DNA from 3 places in the Streptomyces sp. NPDC127097 genome. Region 1 is predicted to be linked to each of the others. Evidence: riboswitches for the same ligand, from Rfam matches in the RefSeq annotation. Region 1 holds a riboswitch; each other region holds the start of a gene.
The links. Region 1 has a riboswitch for thiamine pyrophosphate ahead of ACFWJW_RS26885 (thiamine ABC transporter substrate binding subunit). Riboswitches for the same ligand answer to the same signal wherever they lie in the genome.
Positions count from the first base shown of each region.

Region 2: linked by a shared signal. The riboswitch ahead of thiO (glycine oxidase ThiO) and the one ahead of ACFWJW_RS26885 (thiamine ABC transporter substrate binding subunit) in region 1 are both predicted to bind thiamine pyrophosphate.
Region 3: linked by a shared signal. The riboswitch ahead of thiC (phosphomethylpyrimidine synthase ThiC) and the one ahead of ACFWJW_RS26885 (thiamine ABC transporter substrate binding subunit) in region 1 are both predicted to bind thiamine pyrophosphate.

Region 1 is NZ_JBHXFI010000042.1:24,270-30,445, reverse strand. Features, by position in the region: gene frr (ribosome recycling factor) at 138-695, shown strand; gene ACFWJW_RS26900 (phosphatidate cytidylyltransferase) at 695-1,861, shown strand; gene ACFWJW_RS26895 (hypothetical protein) at 1,933-2,730, opposite strand; gene rlmN (23S rRNA (adenine(2503)-C(2))-methyltransferase RlmN) at 2,972-4,078, shown strand; TPP riboswitch at 4,113-4,233, shown strand; gene ACFWJW_RS26885 (thiamine ABC transporter substrate binding subunit) at 4,337-5,413, shown strand; gene ACFWJW_RS26880 (ABC transporter permease) at 5,389-6,176, shown strand, end outside.
Region 2 is NZ_JBHXFI010000111.1:947-7,122, forward strand. Features, by position in the region: gene ACFWJW_RS37395 (hypothetical protein) at 1-429, opposite strand, end outside; gene metF (methylenetetrahydrofolate reductase [NAD(P)H]) at 466-1,383, opposite strand; gene thiE (thiamine phosphate synthase) at 1,571-2,221, opposite strand; gene ACFWJW_RS37410 (Rv2175c family DNA-binding protein) at 2,339-2,704, opposite strand; gene ACFWJW_RS37415 (NAD(P)/FAD-dependent oxidoreductase) at 2,817-4,058, opposite strand; TPP riboswitch at 4,213-4,325, shown strand; gene thiO (glycine oxidase ThiO) at 4,323-5,546, shown strand; gene thiS (sulfur carrier protein ThiS) at 5,623-5,838, shown strand; gene ACFWJW_RS37430 (thiazole synthase) at 5,848-6,176, shown strand, end outside.
Region 3 is NZ_JBHXFI010000009.1:99,243-105,418, reverse strand. Features, by position in the region: gene ACFWJW_RS10490 (DUF5326 family protein) at 127-351, shown strand; gene ACFWJW_RS10485 (IclR family transcriptional regulator) at 749-1,519, shown strand; gene ACFWJW_RS10480 (SsgA family sporulation/cell division regulator) at 1,624-2,046, shown strand; gene ACFWJW_RS10475 (YibE/F family protein) at 2,086-3,498, opposite strand; TPP riboswitch at 3,570-3,726, shown strand; gene thiC (phosphomethylpyrimidine synthase ThiC) at 3,721-5,499, shown strand; gene ACFWJW_RS10465 (hypothetical protein) at 5,626-6,176, opposite strand, start outside.

The DNA.
Region 1 (6,176 bases):
GTACGGGCGGCAACTCCCGACCGGGGTAGGACCCCGGTACGGGGATGGACAACGGCCTGCCGGTCGGACACCGTGCAGGAGAAGACGCGCGGCAGGGGCGAGGCTCTGCTTCTTACCGAAAAGACCAGGAGCAAGTGGTGATCGAAGAGATCCTCCTCGAGGCCGAGGAGAAGATGGAGAAGGCCGTCGTGGTCGCCAAGGAGGACTTCGCCGCGATTCGCACCGGGCGTGCGCACCCGGCGATGTTCAACAAGATCGTGGCGGACTACTACGGCGCCATGACGCCGATCAACCAGCTGGCGTCGTTCTCGGTGCCCGAGCCGCGGATGGCCGTGGTGACCCCGTTCGACAAGAGCGCGCTGCGCAACATCGAGCAGGCCATCCGCGACTCCGACCTCGGCGTCAACCCGAGCAACGACGGCAACATCATCCGAGTGACGTTCCCGGAGCTGACCGAGGAGCGCCGCAAGGAGTTCATCAAGGTCGCCAAGAACAAGGGCGAGGACGCGAAGATCTCGATCCGCAGCGTCCGGCGCAAGGCCAAGGAGACCCTCGACAAGCTGGTCAAGGACAAGGAGAGCGGCGAGGACGAGGTGCGCCGCGCCGAGAAGGAGCTCGACGACACCACCGCGAAGTACGTCGCGCAGGTGGACGAGCTGCTCAAGCACAAGGAATCCGAGCTCCTCGAGGTCTGATGAACGAGTCTTCCTGGGGGGCCCCGCCCGGCGCCGGTCAATGGGGACCGCCCGACCACGGACCGGCCCCCTCGCTTCGCGGGGCGGCGCCCCCCGCTCCGGCGGGTCCGGTGTACGACTGGGGCGATGCGGCGCAGACTCGGCCCATGCCCTTTGTGCCCGGGCAAGGCGGACACCAGGATGACAACCGGGAACATCGGGATATCCGGGACAACCGGGATCACCTGGACGACCGGGGGGCTGCTCGACGGAGCGGCCCCCTGTTCCGCGACGAAAAGCCGCAGGAGCCCATGCCCACCTCTCTTTCCGGGTCCGACAGCTCGCCGGACTCAGAGAAGCCGAAGAAGAAGAGCGCGGGCCGCAACCTGCCCGCCGCCATAGGGGTCGGCGTCGGCCTCGGCGTGATCATTGTTGCGTCGCTCTTCGTCTACAAGCCCGTCTTCATCGGCGTGATAGCGATCGCCGTGGTCGTGGGCCTGTGGGAGCTGACCTCGCGGCTGGCGGAGCGCAAGGACATCAGGGTGCCGCTGGTGCCGCTCGCGGTCGGCGGCACCGCCATGGTGGTCGCCGGCTATGTCCGCGGCGCCGAGGGAGCCTGGGTGGCGATGGCGCTCACCGCCCTCGCCGTGCTCGTCTGGCGGATGACCGAGGCGCCCGAGAACTATCTGCGGGACGTCACCGCCGGCGTCTTCGCGGCGTTCTACGTGCCCTTCCTCGCGACGTTCGTGGCGCTGATGCTCGCGGCCGAGGCCGACGGGCCGCAGCGGGTGATGACGTTCCTGCTGCTCACGGTCGTCAGCGACACCGGTGCGTACGCGGTCGGCTGGCGGTTCGGCAAGCACAAGCTCGCCCCGCGCATCAGCCCCGGCAAGACCCGTGAGGGACTCGTCGGCGCGGTGCTCTTCGCGATGGCGGCCGGCGCGCTGTGCATGGAGTTCCTGATCGCGGACGGCGCCTGGTGGCAGGGCCTGCTGCTCGGCCTCGCCGTCGCGGCCAGCGCGACCCTCGGCGACCTCGGCGAATCCATGATCAAGCGGGACCTCGGCATCAAGGACATGGGCACCTTGCTGCCCGGCCACGGCGGCATCATGGACCGGCTCGACTCCCTGCTGCCGACCGCACCGGTCGTCTGGCTGCTGTTCGTGATCTTCGTGGGAGCCGGCTGACCACAGGGTTCTCGCGGCGGAGGGCAGGGAGAGGATTCCTCTCCCTGCCCTCTTCCGTGTCCGCCGCCCGTCTACCGAGGCGGCGACAGCACCTCGACCGCCGCGCGCAGTGGCTCCGGCGACGTGGCGAACTCGCCGAGGAAGGCATACGAGAGTTCCGTGACGAGGAACAGGTTGGTGGCAACGAGGACACTCACCGCCGCGACCATCCCGTAGTGGATCAGGGCCTGCTCGGAGCCGAAGGTGGCGGAGAAACCGAGGACCAGTCCACTGGTCAGCAGGATCGCCAGCCACAGGGACAGGGGTGGGCCGATGTTGGTGCGCGCCTCGAGCAGCCGTTCCGTGCGTGCGACGCTCAATTCCTTCAGGGACGCGATGGAGCTGGTGAGGAAGGCCCGCTGGGTGTCGTCGCGGGGCCGGATGCTCTCGTACGTGCTGTGCAGGCGGTTCAGCGCGTTCTCGGCCTCGGGCGTGGTGCCGCCGGCCGCGGCGCTGGGCCACTCGGCGGCCGCCGCCCGTCCGTACGCCAGCAGGCTCTGCCTGATCCGTGCGCTCTCGGCCTTGCCGAACACCTCGCGGCCCCTGGCCAGCTGCGCCACCATGGCGCCCTCGGTCCGTGTCGTCTGGTCCGCCGTGTTCACCTGACCCCAGAGCGCGAGGACGATGAAGCCGATGAGGAACCCGTAGACGACCGCGATCACGGGGAAGAGGAATTGCGCGATCTCGTTCTGCTTGCCCTGCTTGATGCGGGGGACCCGGTGCCGGACGAGTGCCTGGACGACCGCGGTCCCGCCCGCGATCACGACGACGAGCCCTGCCAGCAGCAACCAGGAAGGGATGTTGATCACGATCCAACGGGTCACAGCCACTGTTCCACGCTCCTGACGTACCCCACACCACACCCGCCACCACCGGCGCGGTGGCCAACGAGGCCACGGGGCTGCGGATACGCCTGGTGCGTCCCTTCGGTGAGGGGTACGGCGGCGGATCGGGATCCGTACGGCGGGGAGGGGCCTGGTCCGCCCGCGGCACCCCGCGCCCTGGCGGTGACCGTCCTCTCACCGCCTGCGGCCTGGGCCGCGCCGGACGATCTGCCACACTGGACCCACCATGCCTGCACCCGGAGAACTTACTTTTGTCGCGCCGCGCGGGGCCAAGAAGCCGCCGCGGCACCTTGCTGATCTCAGTCCCGTCGAGCGTCGTGAAGCGGTGGCGGCGATCGGGGAGAAGCCGTTTCGTGCCAAGCAGTTGTCGCAGCACTACTTTGCCCGTTATGCGCACGATCCGGCGCAGTGGACGGACATTCCGGCGGCGGCGCGCGAGAAGCTGGCGAGTGAGCTGCTGCCGGAGCTGATGACGGTCATGCGGCACATCTCGTGCGATGACGACACCACGCGCAAGACGCTGTGGAAGCTGCACGACGGGACGCTCGTCGAGTCGGTGCTGATGCGGTACCCGGACCGGGTCACCATGTGCATCTCGTCGCAGGCGGGGTGCGGGATGAACTGCCCGTTCTGCGCCACGGGGCAGGCGGGGCTGGACCGTAATCTCTCCACCGCCGAGATCGTGCACCAGATCGTCGACGGGATGCGTGCGCTGCGCGACGGGGAGGTGCCGGGCGGGCCGGCGCGGCTGTCCAACATCGTCTTCATGGGGATGGGGGAGCCGCTCGCCAACTACAAGCGGGTGGTCGGCGCGATCCGGCGGCTGACGGATCCCGAGCCGGACGGGCTGGGGCTGTCGCAGCGGGGGATCACCGTCTCCACGGTCGGGCTGGTGCCGGCCATGCTGCGGTTCGCCGACGAGGGCTTCAAGTGCCGGCTGGCCGTGTCGCTGCACGCCCCGGACGACGAGCTGCGCGACACGCTGGTGCCCGTCAACACGCGCTGGAAGGTGCGGGAGGTACTGGACGCGGCGTGGGAGTACGCCGAGAAGTCCGGGCGGCGGATCTCGATCGAGTACGCGCTGATCCGGGACATCAACGACCAGGCGTGGCGCGGTGACCTGCTGGGGCGGCTGCTGAAGGGCAAGCGGGTCCATGTGAACCTGATTCCGCTGAATCCGACGCCCGGTTCGAAGTGGACCGCGTCGCGGCCCGAGGACGAGCGGGCGTTCGTCCAGGCCATCGAGGCGCACGGGGTGCCGGTGACCGTCCGCGACACCCGCGGCCAGGAGATCGACGGCGCCTGCGGGCAGCTCGCGGCCTCGGAGCGCTGACCACCCCGCTGATACGGTGTGGTCGAACAAATGCACATTCCGACAGGGGAGCGCCACAGCGCTGAGAGTGCGGAAGCGTCGTAGTCCTACGGTGCCCGCAGACCCTTGAACCTCGCCCGGGTCATTCCGGGTAGGAAGTTCGGTCGTCACTCATGCTGTTGCGCCCTGCCCGGAGTTCCCTCCCCGCGTCCCCGGACGCCGGGAGCCGTGGACACCGGGCAGGGCCGCGTCTCTTCCTGGCCAGCCAGGAGGAAATCAGTGAGCACCAGGAGCAGGATCGCCGCGACGGTGGTGGCCGCCGCGGTCGGGATGACCGCCCTCGCCGGCTGCGGAGGCTCGGGCGGCGGCAGCGCGGACGCCAAGACCGTCACGCTCGTCAGCCATGACTCGTTCAACGTCTCCAAGTCCGTATTGGCCGCCTTCGAGAAGGAGAGCGGCTACAAGGTCACGATGCTCAAGGGCGGGGACGCCGGCAAGGCCGTGAACCAGGCGGTCCTGTCCAAGGGCAACCCCCAGGGCGATGTGTTCTTCGGCATCGACAACACGCTGCTCTCGCGCGGTCTGGACGAGGGCCTCTTCAGCCCCTACCGAGCCAAGGGGCTGGAGAGCGTCCCCGCGGGGCTTCAGCTCGACAAGGGCGAGCACCGGGTCACCCCGCTCGACTACGGCGACATCTGCGTCAACTACGACCGCGGCTACTTCACCCGGCACAAGATCGCACCGCCGAAGACCTTCGACGATCTGCTCCGGCCCCGGTACAAGGGGCTGCTCGTCACGGAGAACTCCGCCACCTCCTCCCCGGGCCTCGCCTTCCAGCTCGGCACCATCGCGAAGTACGGGGAGAAGGGCTGGCAGAGCTACTGGAAGAAGCTCAAGGCCAATGGCGTCGAGGTCGTCGACGGCTGGGACCAGGCGTACAACGACCGGTTCTCCGGCTCCGCGGCGGGCAAGGGCAAGGGCGACAAGCCGCTGGTGGTCTCCTACGCCTCCAGCCCGCCCGCCGAGGTGCTCGGCAAGAAGCCGGCGCCCAAGGAGGCCCCGACCGGTGTCGCGGCCGGCACCTGCTTCCGGCAGATCGAATTCGGCGGTCTGCTGAAGGGCGCGAAGAACGAGAAGGGCGGCAAGGCGCTGCTGGACTTCCTGCTGAGCAAGAAGTTCCAGGAGGACGTGCCGTTGACGATGTTCGTCAACCCGGCCCGTCAGGACGCCGCGGTGCCGGAGCTGTTCACCAAGTACGGCACGACGATCGACAAGCCCACCACCCTGGCGCCCGGGACGATCACCGAGAACCGCGAACAGTGGATCAAGCAGTGGTCCTCGCTCGTTCTGAAGTAACGCGGTCGGACGGTACGGACGCCACGGACGTCACGGGCGCCACGGGCGCCCGGCGTGGCAGGCCCGCGCGGGGGACGGCGGTGCGGCTCGGCCTGATGGCGGTGCCGCTCGCCTTCTTCGCGCTGTTCTTCGCCTATCCCGTCGTGGCGATCGTCGGACGGGGGCTCAAGGACGGCGGACAGTGGCAGCTCGGCCGGTTCGGTGCCGTGCTGAGCGACCCGGATGTCGTGCAGGTGCTGTGGTTCACCGGCTGGCAGGCGGCCGCCTCGACCGGGCTGACGCTGCTGATCGCGCTGCCCGGCGCCTATGTCTTCGCGCGCTTCGACTTCCCCGGCAAACAACTGCTGCGGGCGGTCGTGGCGGTGCCGTTCGTGCTGCCGACCGTCGTCGTCGGCTCGGCGTTCCTGGCGCTGGTCGGGCGGGGCGGGCTGCTGGACGACCTGTGGGGCGTGCGTCTGGACACCTCGGTGTGGGCGATCCTGCTGGCGCATGTCTTCTTCAACTACGCCGTGGTCGTCCGGACCGTCGGCGGGCTCTGGGGGCAGCTCGACCCGCGGCAGGAGGAGGCGGCGCGGGTGCTGGGAGCCGGGCGGTTCGCGGCCTGGCGGCGGGTGACGCTGCCCGCGCTGGGGCCGGCCGTCGCGGCCGCCGCCCTGATGGTCTTTCTGTTCACCTTCACCTCCTTCGGGGTGGTGCAGATCCTGGGCGGCCCCACCTTCTCGACGCTGGAGGTGGAGATCTACCGGCAGACCGCGGACTTCCT
Region 2 (6,176 bases), on a different contig from region 1:
GAAGGCGTCCCGGCTCTGGAAGCCGCCGGTGCTCTCGAAGGTGTCCGGGCCGCCGTCGGGAACCGGGGCGGGGCCGCCGGTGGGCGGGACCGCCTCCAGGCCGGAGACCTCCAGGGTCGGTTCGGCGGGCGGCGGGCCGGCCGGGCGGCCCCGTCGGCGACGGCTCTCGCCGGGCTTGCCGCCCAGCGCCCAGCCGGTGGTGAAGCCGCGGCGGAAGGAGAGCGTGACCTGCGTCTGCCCGATGGCGAAGGCGATCAGGCCCAGCCCGATCACGATCACCGAGGGGATGATCACGCCGATGACCACGGCGAGGAAGCCGGTGAAGGCGAGCAACCGCCAGCGCAGCCGCGCCTTGTACTGGAGCAGCACCTCACCGAGCAGCCACAGGGCGACCAGACCGAATGCGATGTAGAGGATCGTCCAGCCCATATACGCCCCTCTTCCGCCGCTCGCCGGCCACCGTGATCAGGACTGCTGGTGCAGCCCCAGATTCTCGTAGATTTCCAGGGTCGCCGTGGAGTGGTTCAGGGTAATGAAGTGCAACCCGGGAACATCCTCGGCCATCAAGCGTGCGCACAGGTCCGTTGCGTACTCGATCCCAATGGAGCGTACCGCCGCGGGATCGTCCTTGACGGCCAGGATGCGCTCGGCCAGCTCGGGCGGGAACGCCGCATTGCTGAGCTGAGCGAACCGTTCGATCTGGCGCACGTTCGTCACCGGCATGATCTCCGGAATGATCGGCGTGGAGCAACCCGCGGCCGTGACCCGGTCCCGGAGACGGAAGTAGTCCTCCGGGTAGAAGAACATCTGGGTGATGGCGAAGTCCGCACCGGCCCGGCACTTGGCGACGAAGTGTGCCACATCGGTGTCCCAGTCCGTCGAGCGCGGATGCATCTCGGGGAAAGCCGCGACGCCGACGCAGAAGTCGCCGGACTCCTTGATCAGCCGGACCAGGTCGGCCGCGTAGCCGACGCCGTCGGGGTGCCTGACCCACTCGCCCATCGGGTCGCCGGGCGGGTCGCCGCGCAGCGCGAGCATATTGCGGATCCCGGCGTCGGCGTACTGGCCGATGATGTTGCGCAGATCCGCCGTGGAGTGGTTGACCGCGGTCAGATGGGCGACCGGGGTCAGGGTGGTGTCGGTGGCGATGCGCTCGGTGGCACGCACCGTGCCGTCACGGGAGGTGCCGCCGGCGCCGTACGTCACGGAGACAAAGGTCGGGGAGACGGCCTCGATCCGACGAATGGCGTTCCACAGGGTCCGCTCACCCTTCTCGGTCTTCGGGGCGGCGAACTCGAACGAATAGGACTGCTTGCCGGAAGCAAGCAGCTCGCGCACCGTGTGCGCACGATCAGTCCTGGTGGAAGCTGTACCTAGGGCCATACCGGCAGGTTAACCAGCAGCGGGGCGCACACCAACCGTCTTCGGCGTAATGCCTGGTTGGTCGGGTTCATGTCCACTGGTTGGACATTTTCCGGTCGCCCGGACGACAGAAACCGGACGACAGAAATCCACCGCCGCTCGTCCGGAGGTCGCCGCCGGGCAGCGATCCCAGCCAGCCAGGCAGCCTTCAGACGTCCCAGGTCCGGATGCGCTTGGCCAGGGCGGCGGCCGCCGCTCCCGGGTCGTCCGCCTCGGTGATCGCGCGGACCACGACGACCCGGCGGGCGCCGGCGGTCAGTACATCGTCCAGATTCCCGGCGTCGATCCCGCCGATCGCGAACCAGGGGCGCTCGGGGGCTTGGGCGGCGGTGTAGCGGACCAGGTCGAGGCCGGGGGCGTGGCGGCCCGGCTTGGTGGGGGTGGGCCAGCACGGGCCCGTACAGAAGTAGTCCACGCCGGGCTCGGTGAGCGCGGCGTCCACCTCGGCCTCGGCGTGGGTGGAGCGGCCTATGAGGACGTCCGGGCCGAGGACGGCGCGGGCGGCCGGGACCGGCAGATCGCCCTGGCCGAGGTGCAGCACCTCGCTGCCGGCCGCGTGGGCGACGTCCGCCCGGTCGTTGACCGCCAGCAGCTTGCCGTGCCGCCGGCAGGCGTCCGCGAAGACCTCCAGGTGCCGGAGCTCCTCACCGGCCTCCATGCCCTTGTCGCGCAGCTGGACGATGTCCACGCCCGAGGCGAGCACCGCGTCCAGGAACTGCGGCAGATCGCCCTGCCGCTGACGGGCGTCGGTGCAGAGATAGAGCCGGGCGTCGGACAGGGCCTGTCGTGCGGTGCTCATCGGGCGGCTTCCCCCCAGGTCGGGGGCGTACGGCCGGGCCTTCCGGACGTACGCCCCTCGGGTGCGGTTACGGATGCGGGTGCGGCGACGGGACGGGAGCGCGCCGCGCCGGGCGGGTCAGACGGCGAGCGCCTGGGCCCGGCGCTTCACCTCCGTGCCGCGATTCTCGCGCAGCGCCTGGGCAGGCGTGCCGGGCAGGGTCTCATCCGGGGTGAACAGCCACTCCAGCATCTCCTCGTCGGTGAAGCCGTCGTCCTTGAGGAGGGTGAGGGTGCCGACGAGGCCCTTGACCACCTTGTCGTCCTTGATGAAATCGGCGGGCACATGCAGCGCCCGGTTCTCGCCGCGGCGCACCGCGATCAGCTGGCCCTCCTTGACCAGCTGCCGGACGCGTGTCACCTCGACGCCGAGCTGTTCGGCGATGTCGGGGAGGGTGAGCCAGGCGGGGACGAGTCCATCGATGTTTGCGTCAATCTCGGTCACAGGACAAGCCTGCCACCTCGCACTGACAGCCGGTAGCCGGGCATCGCCATCAGGGGCTTCGTGCACACCGGAGGGTGACGGCGGCCGCCCGGCAACCGGCGGCCGCGGCGCCCTACACGGCGGCGGACTTCAGCGGTACGGACGCGTTCGCGGCCCGCTCGCGGTCCAGTACGACGCCCCGCTCGATCAGCTTGCGCCCCTGGGCGAGGTCCCGCGGCCGCCCCACGGCCAGCAGCGCGACGAGCCGGCCCTCCCGGAGCCAGATCACCGACCAGGCGGCCCCGGCCGGGTCACCGCGCCAGACCAGCTCGTCGGCGTTGCCGTGATGGCCCGCGTACTGCACGAAGCGGCCGAACTGCTCCGACCAGAAGTACGGGACGGGGTCGTAGACCAGCCCCTCGGCGTCACCGCGGGCGATGTTCTCGGCGACCGTACGGGGGCCCTGGAGGGCGTTGTCCCAGTGGTGGATCAGCAGGCGGGTGCCGTAGCGGGCCGACGGGAAGGAGGCGCAGTCGCCGACCGCGTAGACATCGGGCACGGAGGCGCGCAGCCGGTCGTCGGCGAGGACGGAGCCGTCCTGCGGGGAGACCTCGACGCCCGAGCCGGCCAGCCAGGCGGTCGCGGGCCGGGCGCCGATCCCGATGACCACCGCGTCGGCGGGCAGGGTCGCGCCGTCCGCGAGGGTGACCGCGCCCGCGGTGACGGACGCGACCCGGGCGCCGGTGCGCAGCTCGGCGCCGGCGTCCGTGTACCAGCCGGTCATGTGGGTGGCGACCTCGGCGGGCAGCGCACCGGCCAGCGGACGGTCGGCGGCCTCGACGACGGTGACCGCGCAGCCCGCCTCCCGGGCCGCGGTCGCGAACTCGGCGCCGATCCAGCCGGCCCCGACGACCACGATCTCGTGCTGGGCGGCGAGCACCGGACGCAGCCGCTCGGCGTCGTCGAGGGTGCGCAGCAGATGGACGCCGGGCATGCCTTCGCTGCCGGGCAGCATGATCGGGTCGGCACCGGTGGCGAGGACCGCGTAGTCGTAGCGGACCGGGCCGTCGGCGGTCTCGACGAGGTGGGCGTCCGGTTGCAGGGCGGTGACCGGGTGGCCCAGACGGAGCTCGATGTCGAGCCCGGCGAAGTCGATGTCGAAGGTGGAGCCCTCGGCCTTGCCCAGCAGGACCGCCTTGGACAGTGGCGGGCGGTCGTAGGGCTGGTGGGGCTCGTCGCCGAGGAGCGTGATCGCGCCGCGCCAGCCCTGTTCGCGCAGGGCGACCGCGGTCTGCACACCCGCGATTCCCGCGCCGACGATCACGACGCGCGGCGTGCGGTCAGGGGTCTGGGAGGACTTGCTCTGCTCGCTCACCCGATCACTCTAGGACGGTCCGCGACGCCGCTCGCAGCAGCACGCAAGGAGATCTCTGACACACCGTCACCGTCGGCCGCCCCGGGATCCGGGCCCCTGGGGACCGGATGCCGTGCCTTACGGCGTCTCGCGGCCCCGTATTAGGGTGACGGATACACGCACTCGCGGGAGCCCGGACGGACCGGGCTGAGAGGGAGGCTGGCCGGCCTCCGACCGTACGAACCTGATCCGGGTCATGCCGGCGAAGGGAGGGGCTGAAGGATCATGCATCCACCTGCCACACCGACGGGACCGGCCGCGCCGTGTCCCGATGTGCTCGTCCTCGGAGGCGGCATCATCGGCCTGGTCACCGCCTGGCGGGCGGCCGGCCGCGGACTGACCGTCGCCCTGGCCGATCCCGCGCCCGGCGGCGGCGCGGCCCGGGTCGCGGCCGGGATGCTGGCCGCGGTCACCGAACTCCACTACGGCGAGCAGACCCTGCTGGGCCTCAATCTCGCCTCCGCGCAGCGCTATCCGCGGTTCACCGAAGAGCTGGAGGAGGCCGCCGGGCAGCGGATCGGCTACCGGCGGTGCGGCACCCTGGCCGTCGCGCTGGACGCCGACGACCGTGCCCATCTGCGCGAGCTGCACGCGCTCCAGACCCGCTCGGGACTGGACTCGCAGTGGCTCACGGGGCGCGAGTGCCGCCGCCTGGAGCCGATGCTGGCCCCCGGGGTGCGCGGCGGGCTGCGGGTGGACGGCGATCATCAGGTCGATCCGCGCCGGCTGGTGAGCGCCCTGCTGGCCGCGTGTGAGCGCGCCGGAGTGGCGTTCCACCGGAGCGCGGCGGTGCAGCTGACGGTCGGCGGCGGGCGCGCCACGGGCGCCGAACTGGCCGACGGCACCCGGCTGTCGGCGGGTCAGGTCGTGCTGGCGGCGGGCAGCCACAGCGGCGGTCTCGCCGGTGTTCCCGAGGCGGTGCTGCCGCCGGTGCGGCCGGTCAAGGGCCAGGTGCTGCGGCTGCGGCTGCCGGAGGTGCCCGCGGGCCGTCCCGCCTTCCTGTCGCGCACCGTACGGGCCGTCGTCCGCGGCGGTCCCCTCTACCTGGTGCCGCGGGAGAACGGCGAACTGGTCGTCGGCGCCACCAGTGAGGAGCTGGGCTGGGACACCACCGTGACCGCGGGCGGGGTCTACGAGCTGCTGCGGGACGCCCATGAGCTGGTCCCCGGCATCACCGAACTGCCGCTGGCCGAGACCTGCGCCGGGCTGCGCCCCACCTCCCCCGACAACGCGCCGCTCCTGGGGCCGACCGCACTGCCCGGCCTCCACCTGGCCACCGGCCACTACCGCAACGGGGTGCTGCTGACGCCGGTCACCGGTGACGCGATGGCCGAGGTCCTGGCCACCGGGAGCCTCCCCGAAGAGGCCCGCCCCTTCTCCCCCGCACGCTTCTCCCCCACCACCCCGGGGCCGGAACGCACCCGTGCCCCCGAGGAGCAGCCCGTATGAGCGAGCGCATCGAGCGAACCGTGAACAGGTGCGCGGGCGGCGACGGCCGGCCCGCCGAACGAAGCGAGGCCGGCGCATGAGCGCGTCCACCGTGTCCGTGTCCGTCAACGGCGAGGCCCGTGAGATCCCCGGCGGGCTCACCCTCGACCGGCTCGTCGCGACGCTGTCCCAGGCACCCGCCGGGGTGGCCGCGGCGGTCAACGAAACCGTGGTGCCGCGCACCCAGTGGCCCACCACCCCGCTCGGCGACGGCGACCGCGTCGAGGTGCTCACCGCGGTCCAGGGAGGCTGATCCGCAGACATGACCGACGATCCGTTCACCCTCGCCGGCACCACCTTCACCTCCCGCCTGATCATGGGGACCGGCGGTGCGCCCAGTCTCGACATCATGGAGCGGGCGCTGCTCGCCTCCGGTACGGAGCTGACGACGGTCGCCATGCGGCGGCTGGATCCGACCGTGCAGGGCTCGGTGCTGTCCGTACTGGAGCGCCACAAGATCCGGGTACTGCCGAACACCGCGGGCTGCTTCACCGCCGGCGAGGCGGTGCTCACCGCCCGGCTCGCCCGTGAGGCGCTCGGCACGGACTGGGTCAAGCTGGAGGTCGTCGCCGACGAGCGGACCCTGCTGCC
Region 3 (6,176 bases), on a different contig from region 1:
GGGAACCTGAGGCGCGAGGCGGCGGACCCGCAGCACGCGGACGGTGCCATCGGCGCGACACAGCGCGGCGGACAGAAGCGCGGTACGGACAACGACAGCGCGAAAGACAGAAAGCAGGGGAGAGCAGTGGCCGGTAAGGGGATATTCGCAGGGCTTCCGTGGTGGGTCACCTGGGTCGTGGTGCCCGTCGTCGTGATCGTCGTCTTCGGCGGACTGATCGCCAGCGCACTGGGCTTCCTGATCGGCGTGCTGTTCAAGGTCCTCATCGCGGCGGCCCTGATCGCCGGAGTCATCTACCTCGTCCGCCGGGTCAGCGGCTCGTCGTCTTCCTCGTCGAAGAGCGACTGGTAGCCCACCGCCGGCACGACCGACCGCCGGTGCTCGATCGCCGGCGGTCGGCCGTGACCCGCTCGGCTCGCCGAGGATCGCGGAACAGCTCACCTCGCAAATCCCTCAAAAACACCTCATCGCGACGTAGTTGGGTCTGATGTCGAACCCCGCCCGCACAGCCCCGCTCGGTGGTGCGCGGGCGGGGTGACTCCTCCGCCTTTCGGCCTTTCGCCCCGACCTGTCGGGCTAGAGTGCCGATCGCAGGCGCGTTCCGGACGGTGGCGTTCCGGAAACCCCGGGTGGGACGAGCCCGGGTCCGGGCGCCATCGGGTGCCTGGGAGGCGCGCGGTCACGGGAGTTGGTCCCGTGACCGGGGCCCGTGCCCCTCTGTGAGCGGACCTGGGGGTTGGCGTTGGCAATCGTGAACGGCGAATCGGCCTCCCACCCCACCTTGATCGGATCGGTGCAGCGGGCGCTCCGGCTGCTGGAGGCGGTGGGTGCGCATGCCGATGGCGCGCCTGCCAAGCAGCTGGCCAGGGAGGCCGGGCTGCCGCTGCCGACGGCCTACCACCTGCTGCGGACCCTGACGCACGAGGGCTATCTCCAGCGGGAGAACGGGGTCTTCGTCCTCGGTGCGGCGGCCGAGGTCATCGGCCGGGCCGGGGCCAGGCGCCGACAACGCGCCCATCTCTCCGATGCGCTGGCCGTGGCGGGCCAGGAGCTGGGCGCCGCCGTCTACTTCGCGGTCTACCGGGAGGGTGAAGTCGAGGTGGTGGCGGTGACCGATGACCCGGCGCGGCCGCCGGTGGTGGAGTGGGTCGACTTCCGTACCACCGCGCACGCCCATGCGATCGGGCGATGTCTGCTCGCGCAGCTCGACGAGGCAACGAGGAAAGAGCATCTGGCGCGCCATCCCGTCCAGCCGATAACGCCCTTTTCCGTGCGAACTGAGGACGATTTGCTGCATCGTTTGGATACGGTGCGTCGCGGCCATGCCGCTTATGAGCGCCAGGAATATGCCCTCGGCACGGTGTGCGCCGCCATTCCCGTCCAAGTAGGGGCGGCCGCGGCGACGTTGGCGGTATCCCTGCCCGTGGACGAACTGCGTCGATTGCGGTCCGTTACAGACCGACTACGGAAAATGGCGGAGGCGACACTAACGACACTCGCCTTCTCTATCAGTATCTGAAAACTCACTCCTTGTGATCTGCTGGCACGTGGCAGACGATGGCGCCAACAGGGCTACGGGCGTTGTTTCCCGGCCATCTCCGATCAAGTGCGGGGCAGTGGTTGATGACCGACACAGTTCAGGCAGAAGTGATCATGAGCTTCGTCGTCTCGGAGGAGCTTGCGTTCCGGATTCCGGTGGAGCTGGACTTCGCCAGCGCCGATCCGTACGCCGTCCGCCTCACCTTCGATCTTCCCGGCGATGCGCCGGTGACCTGGGCGTTCGGCCGGGAGCTGCTGCTGGACGGGCTGAGCCGGCCGTCCGGTGAGGGTGATGTGCGCATCGAGCCGGCCTCCCCCGAGCACCTCAGCGATGTCCTCATCAGCCTTCAAGTCGGCGCCGAGCGTGCGCTGTTCCGGGTGAGTGCGGCGCCGCTGGTCGCCTTCCTGGACCGTACGGACCGGCTGGTGCCGCTGGGCAAGGAAGAGGTCTGCGACACCCTGGAGGCGGTGCTCGACCGGATCCTCACGGAAGCCCCGGCCGGCTGAGCCTGCCCGTCGTTCCCCTCCCCTGTTCCCGCCTCCCCGTCATCCCTGCTTACGCCGCTTGCCGCGTCCCCCACGGCGTCCTTGCCGGCCACCCGTGGGGCTCGTCGGCACGCCGCCGCTGACCCCGCCCCCGGCACCCACCCTGGCCCCGGCCTCCTGTCCGGCTCCCGTGCCGCCGCTCGCCGGCACGGTCTGCTCCTTCCGGTCCGCCGAGACGACCAGCGCGGCCAGCAGTGTGGTCAGCGGCACCGCGGCGACCAGCCCGATGCTGCCCACGAGTGTGCGGACGATCTCCTCCGCGACCACCTCGCTCGACGCGACCGTACCGACGCTGCTCTGTGCGATCGAGAACAGCAACAGCAGCGGCAGCGCGGCGCCCGCGTAGGCCAGCACCAGGGTGTTGACGACGGATGCGATGTGGTCCCGGCCGATCCGCATCGCGGCGCCGTACAGCTTGCGCCAGCCCGCCGACGGGTCCGCCTCCTTGAGCTCCCAGACCGCGGCGGTCTGGGTCACCGTCACATCGTCGAGCACGCCCAGCGAACCGATGATGATCCCCGCCAGCAGCAGACCGCGGATCTCGATGTCCGGATACAGGCCGTGCACCAGCCCGGTCGTGTCGTCCGTATTGCCGGTCAGCAGCGCCCAGCCGATGAAGATCGATCCGAGCAGCCCGATCAGCAGCAGGGATGCCAGGGTGCCGAGCACGGCCACGGACGTACGGGCCGTGAGCCCATGGCAGAGGTACAGCGCGATCAGCATGATCGCGCTGCCCCCGACCACCGCCACCACCAGCGGATTGGAGCCCTGCAAGATCGCCGGAAGGATGAACAGCGTCAGGACCACGAAGCTGGCCGCCAGCGCCACCAGTGCGAGTACGCCACGCAGCCGGCCGACGATCACCACTGCGAAGGCGAAGATCGCGGCCAGCAGCCACATCGGGAGCGACCGGTCGACATCGCTGACCGAGTACTGCAACTCCTTCGGCGCCTTGGGGGAGTACGCCACCACCACCTCCTGGCCGGTGGTGTAGTGGCGCAGGGCGTCCGGGGTCACCACCGTCTGGAAGGTGCGCCCCTTGTGCTGCCCGGTGGTGACTTCGATCGTCGTCTGCTGGCAGGGCTTGCCCTTGTCCGCTCCCCCGGCCGGTGGCTGCCCCGTCGGTGACGGGGGCTGGGGCTGCTGTTCGGCATGGACATCCGCACAGTTCACCTCCGCCACTTTGACCACTCGGGCGCTCTCCGTGGGCTGATCGAAGCCGACCCCGGACGGTTTGTGCGGAGGCGCACCGCCCGGCCAGAGCACGACCAGACCGACGGCCACTGCGGCCGCGAACGGGATCAGGACAGCCGCGATGACCTTGCGCAGATGCCGGGAGACGGGCGCCGCAGGGCCATGGCCGTGCCCATGGGAGTGCGCGGCGGGATGGTGGTGGGACTCGTGAGCGGACACCGCCCGATCATCGCAAGAACTCCAGGGGCCCACTGTTCACCGCGCCACATCGGCCGCTACCGTGGTGGCACCTTTGCAATCGCGGGAGCTCGGAGCACCGGGCTGAGAGGGCGCTGACCTCCGTCCCAGCGGCGTTTCACGTGAAACGCCGGCGGACGGAAGCCGCTGCGTCGACCGCCGAACCTGTTACCGGGTAATGCCGGCGTAGGGAGTTGGGGTCTCATGACTCTGAAGGATGCACGCACGCCCGAAAACGGTGCCAACGATGGCGAAACGCCGCAGATCGGCTGGCACAAGGGCTATGTCTCCGGATCGCGCCCCGATCTTCGGGTGCCGGTCCGGCGGGTGCACCTCACCAACGGCAAGGACGTGACGCTCTACGACACGTCAGGGCCGTACACCGACCCGAATATCGATACCGACGTCCGCCGCGGTCTGGCGCCGCTGCGGGAGAACTGGATCATCGGCCGCGGCGACACCGAGGAGTACGCGGGCCGCCCCATGCGGCCGGAGGACGACGGCCTCAAGCACACCTCGCCGCGCGGCGGACTCAAGAACCTCGACGCGGTTTTCCCGGGCCGCCCCCGTCAGCCGCGCCGCGGCCGTGCGGGTGCCCCGGTCACCCAGCTCGCGTACGCCCAGCGCGGCGAGATCACCGCGGAGATGGAGTACGTCGCCGTCCGCGAGAAGGTCACGCCCGAGTTCGTCCGCGACGAGATCGCGGCCGGCCGCGCGGTGCTGCCGGCGAACATCAACCACCCGGAGATCGAGCCGATGATCATCGGCAAGAACTTCCTGGTGAAGGTGAACGCCAACATCGGCAATTCGGCGGTCACCTCCTCCATCGAGGAGGAGGTGGAGAAGATGACCTGGGCGACCCGCTGGGGCGCCGACACGGTGATGGATCTGTCCACCGGCCGCAATATCCACACCACCCGCGAGTGGGTGCTGCGCAACTCCCCCGTCCCCATCGGCACCGTCCCCCTCTACCAGGCGCTGGAGAAGGTCGACGGCAAGGCCGAGGAACTGACCTGGGAGATCTACAAGGACACCGTCATCGAGCAGGCCGAACAGGGCGTCGACTACATGACGGTGCACGCCGGTGTGCTGCTCCGCTATGTGCCGCTCACGGCCCGCCGCAAGACCGGCATCGTCTCCCGCGGCGGTTCGATCATGGCCGCCTGGTGCCTGGCCCACCACCAGGAGTCGTTCCTCTACACGCACTTCGAGGAGCTCTGCGAGATTCTCGCCTCCTACGACGTCACCTACTCGCTCGGTGACGGTCTGCGCCCCGGCTCCATCGCGGACGCCAACGACGAGGCGCAGTTCGCGGAGCTGCGGACGCTCGGTGAGCTGAACACCATCGCCAAGAGGCACGGCGTCCAGACCATGATCGAGGGCCCGGGACATGTCCCGATGCACAAGATCAAGGAGAACATCGACCTCCAGCAGGAGATCTGCGAAGAGGCGCCGTTCTACACGCTCGGCCCGCTGACCACCGACATCGCGCCCGCCTACGACCACATCACCTCCGGTATCGGAGCGGCGATGATCGCCTGGTGGGGCACCGCGATGCTCTGCTACGTCACGCCCAAGGAGCACCTGGGCCTGCCGGACCGCGACGACGTCAAGACCGGCGTCATCACGTACAAGATCGCGGCCCATGCGGCGGACCTGGCCAAGGGCCACCCGGGCGCCCAGGAATGGGATGACGCGCTCTCCGACGCCCGCTTCGAGTTCCGCTGGGAGGACCAGTTCAACCTGGCCCTCGACCCGGACACGGCCCGCGCCTTCCACGACGCGACGCTGCCCGCCGAACCGGCGAAGACGGCCCACTTCTGCTCGATGTGCGGCCCGAAGTTCTGCTCGATGAAGATCAGCCAGGACATCCGCCGCGAACACGGCGGCGACCTGGCCCTCGACCCCGAGGCCGGGATGGCCGAGAAGTCGAAGGAGTTCGCGGCGGCGGGCAACCGCGTGTATCTGCCGATCGCGGACTAGCCGGCCCGTCCGGACGCACCCTGCGGAAGGCCCCTGCCCGACGGGCGGGGGCCTTCCTGGTGCCGCCCCACCGGCTCGGATCCGAAAGGGCCGCACCAGCGAACGACGGGACTTCGCAGACAGGCCCTAGTCCGTCCGCTGATCCGGCCCGCCGTAATCCGGGCTGGTGAAGTCCGGGCTGGAGTAGCGCGGGCGGGAGCCCGAGGAGCCGCTGTCGGGGCTGGTGAACTGGGGGCGGGTGTAGCCGAGGGTGGGGATCCGGCTCTCCGGGGACGTGGTGCTGCGCGGGACGTAGCGGGCGGGGTCGTCGTCCGGGGTGGCGGTGGGGTCGGTGAGGGCCGCACGGAGAAAGGGCAGCAGACCGCGTTCCAGGAGGGCGCGGCGCCATGCCTCGTGGGCCTGGTACAGCGCCTCGGACGGCTCCTCCGCTCCGGCGACCTGGGCGGAGGCGCCGTTGCGCAGCGCCGTGATGAGCAGGCCGGCCATGGCGACGAGGGTGCCCGCCGCGGTCAGCGCCGCGAAGATCCAGCCGACGCTGATCAGCGGCTGGGCCAGGGACTTGTCGGAGCTGACGGCGCGCAGCACATACCCGATGAGGAGGAAGAGCACGGCGGCGATACCGGCGAGCACGGGGGCGAGCACGGCGATCATGGCGGTCAGTCCGGCGCCGGTGGTTT